DNA from 4 places in the Priestia sp. SB1 genome. Region 1 is predicted to be linked to each of the others. Evidence: riboswitches for the same ligand, from Rfam matches in the RefSeq annotation. Region 1 holds a riboswitch; each other region holds the start of a gene.
What was found. Region 1 has a riboswitch for cyclic di-GMP ahead of sinI (DNA-binding anti-repressor SinI). Riboswitches for the same ligand answer to the same signal wherever they lie in the genome.

Region 1 (2,205 bases):
TACCGTCACCTAATAACATAGCAAATGGTTCATTATCGATGAACTTAAGTGTGCACCAAACCTTTTGGCTTTTCTTGAAGAATATAGGAACATCTACGTTAGAAAATTAATTTGGTTTTTCTAAAATATCAAACTTTCCTTTTGATAATAAGTTATTTCCGACTATCAGTATATAACAAAGTAATTCTCAATTGTACATTTTTCTTTACCAGAGGCTATAATAATGTCTTTAATATCATATTCAAGGGCTTCTTCAATAACGTATAGTTGGTTTATTTGCGATTGGAAACAGTTCTTTTGTAGCTGGTAACTAATGCGTAATCTGTTCAGCAGTTTTAATAACAGATAATATTGACTTAATTTCAGTAAATAATCTGTCTTAAAACTTAAATAAACTACGAACTGTCATGATTCTTGTACAAAGAAAAAGTCCATAAAGACCTATTTCTTTAAATAGTCGATTTAATTGTATTTTAGGGCGTTAAATGAGTAAAATGAGATATGTTCTTTTTACGCTAAAATATAGGCATTATAACATCTTTTTAAGAATGTTATCGTGATTTAAATAAAACTTTATGACTATTTTATGTGGTTTGTATTGTTTTGTTAGATTTCAAAAAACAATACAATGATCCATTTTACCCATTAAATAATCGAGGTAAATCATGTAATATTATGCAATAATATGTTATCAGATGGAGGATCATAATGCCTATTACTTATTCCGTACGTAAAGTTTACAAACCGTTAAACCTAATCAATGTTCAACTATATAAATCTAATACTGGAAATGAATATTATTACAAAAAAAGAAATGCGCTAGTTTTGAAAAAATTGAACACAACCAATGCAAGTCAAATAATTCAACAACTCTTTTTAGACAGAAATTAACAGAAATTAATCGTTGTTTATTTTAATCAAATAAACATACGATTAATATTTTTCTTCTAATTTTCCTTTTAGCTAAAGTGAGTTTCCTTAATAGTTTTGTTCTTAGATACTTTAAATAGTCTAGAAATTGTTTGAAAAACATAAAAGTTTTAATAAGCATCATGTTATAATTAATAGATAAACAATTGTTTTAAAGTAGGTGGTTTTTGAAATAAATGTCTAAACATTGATTATATTGACTTATTGTGACAAAATCCGACACTAACTATACAGTAAAATAGTTATAAACTTACATATTCAGACAAAGGCAAACTAGTTGAAAGATTAGGACGCAAAGCTACAGGTCTAAGGTCAATTTACTACGACAGCTGGGCTACCTGGGAAACCGGAGGTATTTTTTATGAATAGTTCGCACCAATCTGTAAAGCAAGAGTTAGATGAAGAATGGGTAAAGCTTATACGAGAAGCCAAAGAGCTAGAACTGTCTATTAAAGAAATTAAGGAGTTTTTAGCAAATAAACAAATACTGTAGCAATAAAAAACATTAGACCAAAACTTTTTAGGTATCTAATGTTTTTTATTGCTACAGTATTTGTTTAGGATTTATTTTCGAGAAATCTTTTAAATTCTTCCTTAGTCACAGTGGATCTCATAGCTATTTCAACTAACAGAATCCATTCTTCAGAAAGTCCTTTTTCATAATTTTCATAATTATCCATGATATTCCTCCTCTTAACGTATCATATTATATACTAAAATATTGTGTAGTATAACCCCCTCAGAATAAATCTGTTACTTTTTTCTATAACTAATATGTATAAAATAGTTTAATATTACAAGGAGTTTCTTAAAATCAGATTTTACAGCAAACAGTTCATAAGTGCCTATATTTTTTAAAATGCATTGATTAAAAAAATGGATCTATTAAATTATTATGCTAAGAGTTTGGGTAAGGGATGGGCAATTTATATAAATAAGGCTTTAAAAAATCCAAATTAGACGAATGTATCTCCATATATCAAATGAATCACAAGACTTTGAACCTTGAGTGCAATTTAAATGAATTATATAGCAAGCAAGCTAAAAACGAGTTATACCTATAATAAGAGTAATTGTTAAGTTACAGAGGTTTTTCAAACGGCACCAACAGTTAAGTAGCTGGGGTGCTTAATTGGAAAATAATATAAATCTTGTGTGGCTATACAGAACTTTAAACAACATCTATTATCTTTAAAGTTTTTAACTAATACGAGAAGAGAAGAGTGTAATTTTAATATCGTACCTTTTGGGAACAAAGATAAAGTTAATTTATCT
Region 2 (2,205 bases), on a different contig from region 1:
TTGTTAGCATTAGAATGAAAAATTTACCTCTATCCCCCCGCTATTAAATTGTTGCATAATGGTCACTGTTGAAAAAAAGTGTGGAGGTAAGACAATTGAAAAAAGGTATTATTGCATTAGGTTTGGCGGCATCACTAGCACTACCATTAACTGCTCAAGCAGCTACTACATATACGGTCCAAAAGGGCGACACGATGTGGAAAATTGCTTCAAAGTATCACGTAGGAACTTCTGAGGTTATTAAGAGTAATCCTTCGGTTAAAAACCCTAACACTATCTATCCTGGTCAAAAACTTAACATCCCTACAGTTGATTCAGCTACACAATCTTTTGAAGAACAAGTAGTTACATTAACAAATAAGGAAAGAGCAAAACAAGGTTTAAAACCACTTACAATGAATTGGGAGCTTCAAAGAGTAGCCCGCATTAAATCAGAAGATATGAGAGACAAAAATTACTTTGATCACAACTCTCCTACATACGGTTCACCATTTGATATGATGAAAAACTTTAGAATTAAATACACTAGCGCTGGGGAAAACATTGCAGCTGGACAACAAACTCCGGAAGCAGTTGTTAAGGCTTGGATGGAAAGCCCAGGTCACCGTGCAAACATCCTTAACAGCTCTTACAACCAAATTGGTGTAGGTTATGCTAAAGGCGGAAGTTATGGTATTTATTGGACTCAACAGTTTATTAAAAACTAAGAAACATAGAAAAAGAAGCACTTTTATAAGTGCTTCTTTTTTTCTACTAAGTATTCTAAAAACTGCTGTTTTTTTAATTTGTTTAAGAACCTGCATTCATATCCCTCTGTCTGGTCTTCAGAATAGATAGCAAATCCATAATGATAAGTAATTTTGTTTTTTTAACTATTTCCACTAGTAAGCTTGAAGTGGGGAGTTCAGTAGTCTTAAATAAAAGATTGGTTTATTTTCTATTTTCCATTACATATATGTCCTTGAAATCTTGTTTTTGAGCAACTTAAATGATAAAAGCAAGTAAGAGAAATCCATATTTAATGAAGTGGCTAGGTATGGGATATCTAACATATGCTTTTATCAAAAATAAGAGGTATCTATACAAATAGGTTCAATGAAAAAAGAGTGAGTGAAAGTAACTCATAAGAGGGAGTTAAGAAGCAAGGTCTATACGTGGGCACTTGGATCTTGTGGAGCTATTAGTGCAACCGACCGCTTTCTTTTACATTGTGGGGAGAAGATAATTGTGAAAAAAATTAAAGTAAGTAAAAAAGCTGCTGGATTAGTTTTAGCGGGTACAATTGTAATTAGCTCAATGGGTACTACAGCATATGCCGCTTATGGAGACCAATGGAATGCATTAATTACAAAAGGTGTAGACAAGCTATATACAGCTGTGTTCCCTGAAATTAAACAAAAGACTGATGAAAAAGAAACAGCTATTATTGATCAAATTTCAAACGATGTAAGTAGAAATGTAAAATTGATTAGTGAAGATGTTAAAAAGCATAAAGAACAATTAATTCAGCGTAATGAGAAAGAATTGGATAGTTACTACATTCAAACAATATCTGATTTAGAGACAACAGCAAATAATGCTTCGAAGGTAAAGAAAGATGAATTGACTAGGAAAGCTGATCAGGAGTTGAATGAAGCAAAGAGAAATATTGATGCTAAAATTCAAGCTGAACTAGTAAATGCAACTAATTGAACTACCCCCACTTAGCAAGCTTGAAGTGGGGGATTCCTAAAACCTTTAAAGACTTAGGAACCCTTCCCGTTCAACGGGGTCGGTTAACCATACAAATTACAGAAGTGTCCCTTCGGGACAACCGCACATACAGTTCTTTCTATGTAAGCAAGTGCTTGTAGCGGGTACCCCAACCTTCATTTGTATGGAATCGTTTGAACATCCTTGCAATGCACCCAAACCTTAGAAAATCGCTATCTGCTCCGGTAGCGTTAGTAAGTATTTGGTACAAGAAGTTCAAGTTATGTATATTGCTTATGCAAAAGCTTTCTTTAAATGTTTACTTTCTTTTTCTGTTAATTCTTCGTGTGTAAGATTAATGTGCTGAAATGGTTTATTTACATTGAACAGTTCATAGAACAATTCCGTTCGTACATTGAACTTTTTATTGAGTGCCCACCATTGTTTCCAGTAGGGCAACTGTTCACGCACAATATGATGACGAAGCACCTGTGGTGCTTTTTCTTTGTAACC
Region 3 (2,205 bases), on a different contig from region 1:
TATCGTATTGTTCTCCAAACAAGCGCACCCAACTAAAAACGAAAGATCCTCGGCTAAAATAACAGTAGATAAAAGGGCTCCTAATTTAACGGGTAAAAAGATTTCTTTAGAAGAAACAAGGCTTAACAGCCGTTATAGCACTTTACTTAGAGATACAAAAGGTCAGGATTATAATGTGTATGTACTTTCTTTACAAGATAAAAGATGGATTGCAGGGCCAAATGATGTATGGGCTGGTATTAGTGAAGGAGATGAAATATTTGAAGGTGATTATCAAATAGGCATTCAACCGACGAACGAATCATCTGTTTACCTGCAAGATGTTAAAATGAAAGACTATCAATATAACAAAACAAGAAACATGATTTTTACCCTCACTTTATCGAAGCATCAACCAAACTTCTTATTCTTTTCAACAAGAGAAGCTAGTGTCTCAGAAGGCGGCCCTGCCTATTATTTAAAAGATGGTAAATTAACCAAAGCAACGTTCTTTGAAGAAGGCGAAACATCTCAAGAATTATCTTTTTCATCACGACCTAAGCCAATAGGAAACAATAATATCCAGCTCATTAATTACTGGAATGGAGGCCCTATCGGATGGGAATTTAGCACATATCAGTTCAACAAAAATAGTGGCACCTTCATATATAAGGGTTCTAAGTTTTACATAGACAATGACTCAAGCGAAGGAGAGCAAGTAGCGAAACAATGGAACAACTCTCCAAGTTTCTTTGTTGAAACACCTCAGTCTAAGAAAGAGGTATTAGGATTCTAAACTAAAAAAAGCGAACTGCCCAGGCAGTTCGCTTTTTTATTAACCTCTTTTTCTTCTAGGATATAAAAATACAGAGGTTTTCTATGTTTTAATCTATCCCTTATCGAAATTTGTCGAATCTTTTTTAGGGTAATTCAACCTATTTTTATGGTAAAATCTAAAAAAGATATTCGTTATATAGTATCATTTTAGATATTTCGTTCTTTAAAGAAAACGAAAGTGATGAACTTAACTTGTTCAGTTAAAGGCAAACCAGTCGAAAGGCTGGGACGCAAAACTTCAGGTCTAAGGTCCTTAGGACTAGGATAGCTGGGTTTCCTGATATATCAGGGGGTAAAGGAAAACATGAACAATCAGCGTGTCGTTACTGGAAGTATTGGAGCTTCGTACATGAGGCCGCGCATTGTGGCATTCATTCCGGCGCACAATGAAGAAAAATCAATTCGCGACTGCTTGGCAGGATTAGGCGATCAGCTTCTTCCAAATAATGTGGAGCTTGATGTATTTGTGATTGCAGATAACTGTACGGACCGCACAAAAGAAAAAGCGGAGCTGGCCGGAGATGAATTTGATTTAAATGTAAAAGTACTGGTCACTGAAGGCAATAAACAACGAAAAGTCGGCGCGTTAAATACGGCTTGGAAAAAGATATATGGAGATACGCTGGATTTATATAATACGACGCTGACGAAATATCAGCAGCTGTATAAAGAGTCGATTAAAGCGATTTTAGGGATGGATGCAGACAGCCGTTTGGCTCCAAAAGCACTCATTAATTTATGGGAAGATTTGATGACGTCGCGAAACATCGGCGGCGTGATGGCAAAATATACGATGAGAATGCCTAAAAAGAAAAGCTCGCTCTCAAAAGATGATGTGCACTATGAGGAAAAGCTGGCAAGCGGCGAGTACGGCGGACCGATAGCCCGGTGGTGGACGCATCAGCAAAAGCAGGATATGGCAAGCTGGCTGTTAGATCTTCAGTATCACGGCGGAAGCACGTATGTACTCGGCGGTCAGGCTACGTTGTTTCGTCCTGAAGCGCTTCAAAATATAGTGGAAGAAAATAAACTTGACGGTCCTTGGCAAAATGACAGCGACGTTGAAGATATGCTGCTGACGTGGCAGCTGCAAAAATCCAATTGGAAAACGTTAATCAGTCCCGGCGCTCGCTGCTTTGTGGACTCGATGAGAAGCTATCATACGTACCGTGAACAGCGTAATAAATGGAAGTCTGGAACCGTTGATTTACTGACAAACGGAAACTTGGACGTCAGAACCAAGCATAAAGGAAAGCTGTGGCGTTCACAGATCAAAACGCTGTGTGATTTGCTCATTCGCCTGCTGTTTATTGTATTGTTATCGGCTGCGCTTGCGACCGATCAATTTTACTGGTCGTGGCTTTGGATCATTCCAATTGCGTTAGCTTC
Region 4 (2,205 bases), on a different contig from region 1:
CTAATTAAACTGCAATTACTTTTTTAATTTTAATAAGAATATCTTATACAATGACGTGTTTAAATTTTCTAAAGAGCTTTTTTTATAATTAATTGATCTCCTAATGTTGTAATTTCCAAGGTATCGCCATTATAAATGTTTAAATAATCTCTGAGCTTTTTAGGAATGTTTAAGTATTTATCTTTCTTTATTACCCGTGATTGCCCTGTAAACAAAAGAATTCCTTCTGTAGGAAATTCATACTTGTGTTTTTTTGCGACAATAGTATTATTCCCTTTGATGAAGAACTGTAATTGTATATGTTCTTCTAAATCGAGAGATTTGAGCACAGAAGAAGGGAGTTTTACCCTCCCTTCTTTAATTTCAAGTAAAGATAACTTATTCAGTTCAGGTTCTAAAGGTTCCCTTATTAGACCTGTAGGTTTATTTTCCTCTTTTTTCTTCTTTAAAACAATGCTCGTATTAATGACTTTCACTTCTATTTCCTCGTGTAAATTTATATCATGTATTTCGCGAAGCATCTTTGGAATTACAATACAGCCTAATTCGTTGATAGATCTAGTCAAATTTTTTGCTGCTTTTTTCTCCAACCGTACCGGTAAAAATTTAACCTGTCTCATAACAAAAAAGGTTTTATAGTTGAAGAATTGTATTTTAGAAGATGGATGGATATTAGCATTCTTTAAAAACAGAGGTGGTATCTTTATCCTCCCCATATTATCAATTATTAAGTATTCTGTAAGTGATTCGTCCTTTTTCACTAATAAAAATCCTTTCAGTTTTACTTCCTTAAATAAAGGTCAACCTTGAATCTGCTTACTATTCATTGCTTACGTCTTTATTGGCTTAGCTAGGTCATTAAAATTTTGGTTTTCCATAAACCAAATAACTGTATTTATTCCAAAAATATCATATATTATTAAATAATAGGTTAAAAGTAATAATTTTTACTTTATGGGTTATATTGAAAAGTAATTTACTTTATAATAGGACAAGTTGTAGAGGAGGAATATTACAGTGAATAATTTAACTACCCTTCCCCAGGAATGGCTAGATTTAGTCAAAGAAGCGATGAATTCAGACATTACTCAAGAGGAATTTAAAGAGTTTTTAAATAGAAGATCTCAAGAATTAAATAACCATAAACAACATTAATGAATGATTAATGTTGTTTATGGTCATTGTATCTATTTACTCTCTAGGAATTTCCTAATTTCTTCAATAGTCAATTCTAATTCCTTAGCTTCCCTTATAAGTTCAATCCACTCTTGATTTAGTTCTTGTACTACTAATTGTCCTTTACTGTCCATAAGAATTACCTCCAGATATTCAGGGGGCTCAGCTGCCATAGCCCTTAGACCTTAGACCTGTAGCTTTGCGTCCTAGCTTTTCAACTAGTTTGCCTTTATCTCAATATGTAAATTTATAAGTATTTTACTATATAATGGTTGTCGGATTTTGTCAAAAAAAGTATCGTCATTTATTTTTTTCTACAACCTACATACACTGTTGATATCTAATAAAAAAGAGCATTATAAAAAAACAAATAAATATTTAGCTAATTATCACCTTTTTCTGGATACATCTTTCTTAATAAATATTTTGCTCGATGAAGCCTTGCCTTAACTGTACCTAAACTAATATTTAAAGCAGTAGCAACCTCATTGTAAGGTAAGTCTTTAAAATAAAAATAAACAATAACATTCTGATACTTTTCAGGTAAAATATCTATCCTTTTAAGAAGTTCCTCATTTTCCAATCTTTCTATTACATGTTGTTCCAATAATATAGTATCAATGTTTTGTGAGTATTGAGTCATCTCTATATTGTTAGAGGATATGACTCGTTTGTTCTTCACCCTTCTCAAAAAATCAATACTCTGATTAACAGTAACACGATATAACCATGCATACGCTGATTTTTTACTATCTTTACCTTCTAGCTTCAGAAGTTGATAGTACTTAATCCAGACCTGCTGCACAATGTCTTCGGCCGCATGACTGTCTTTTACATATGCTGAGGCTATATTTAAAAGTTGTGTTTGATATTGCTCTACTAGGCTATTTACAGTTACCTCGTATTCAAATTCCTTCAATTGTAATCATCCAAACTAGTTAAATTCTCTTTTAAGTTGTCTATGCTGAACAAAACTTAATGACAGCAAAATAAAAAGCTACCTCATCAGTAGAAGAGGTAGCTTTTTGT

Region 2: linked by a shared signal. The riboswitch ahead of WKH56_RS06490 (intermediate filament family protein) and the one ahead of sinI (DNA-binding anti-repressor SinI) in region 1 are both predicted to bind cyclic di-GMP.
Region 3: linked by a shared signal. The riboswitch ahead of WKH56_RS12795 (glycosyltransferase family 2 protein) and the one ahead of sinI (DNA-binding anti-repressor SinI) in region 1 are both predicted to bind cyclic di-GMP.
Region 4: linked by a shared signal. The riboswitch ahead of sinI (DNA-binding anti-repressor SinI) and the one ahead of sinI (DNA-binding anti-repressor SinI) in region 1 are both predicted to bind cyclic di-GMP.

Annotation. Positions count from the first base shown of each region.
Region 1 covers NZ_JBBJSS010000014.1:56,884-59,088, forward strand. Annotated here, with positions in the region: cyclic di-GMP riboswitch class I at 1,188-1,272, shown strand; gene sinI (DNA-binding anti-repressor SinI) at 1,292-1,423, shown strand; gene WKH56_RS32595 (hypothetical protein) at 1,488-1,610, opposite strand.
Region 2 covers NZ_JBBJSS010000002.1:222,666-224,870, forward strand. Annotated here, with positions in the region: gene safA (SafA/ExsA family spore coat assembly protein) at 96-707, shown strand; cyclic di-GMP riboswitch class II at 1,121-1,204, shown strand; gene WKH56_RS06490 (intermediate filament family protein) at 1,228-1,692, shown strand; gene WKH56_RS06495 (IS200/IS605 family accessory protein TnpB-related protein) at 1,987-2,205, opposite strand, start outside.
Region 3 covers NZ_JBBJSS010000003.1:439,130-441,334, forward strand. Annotated here, with positions in the region: gene WKH56_RS12790 (hypothetical protein) at 1-775, shown strand, start outside; cyclic di-GMP riboswitch class I at 1,012-1,097, shown strand; gene WKH56_RS12795 (glycosyltransferase family 2 protein) at 1,121-2,205, shown strand, end outside.
Region 4 covers NZ_JBBJSS010000025.1:3,339-5,543, reverse strand. Annotated here, with positions in the region: gene WKH56_RS34715 (AbrB/MazE/SpoVT family DNA-binding domain-containing protein) at 69-761, opposite strand; gene WKH56_RS34710 (anti-repressor SinI family protein) at 1,018-1,155, shown strand; gene sinI (DNA-binding anti-repressor SinI) at 1,188-1,310, opposite strand; cyclic di-GMP riboswitch class I at 1,330-1,414, opposite strand; gene WKH56_RS34700 (RNA polymerase sigma factor) at 1,559-2,095, opposite strand.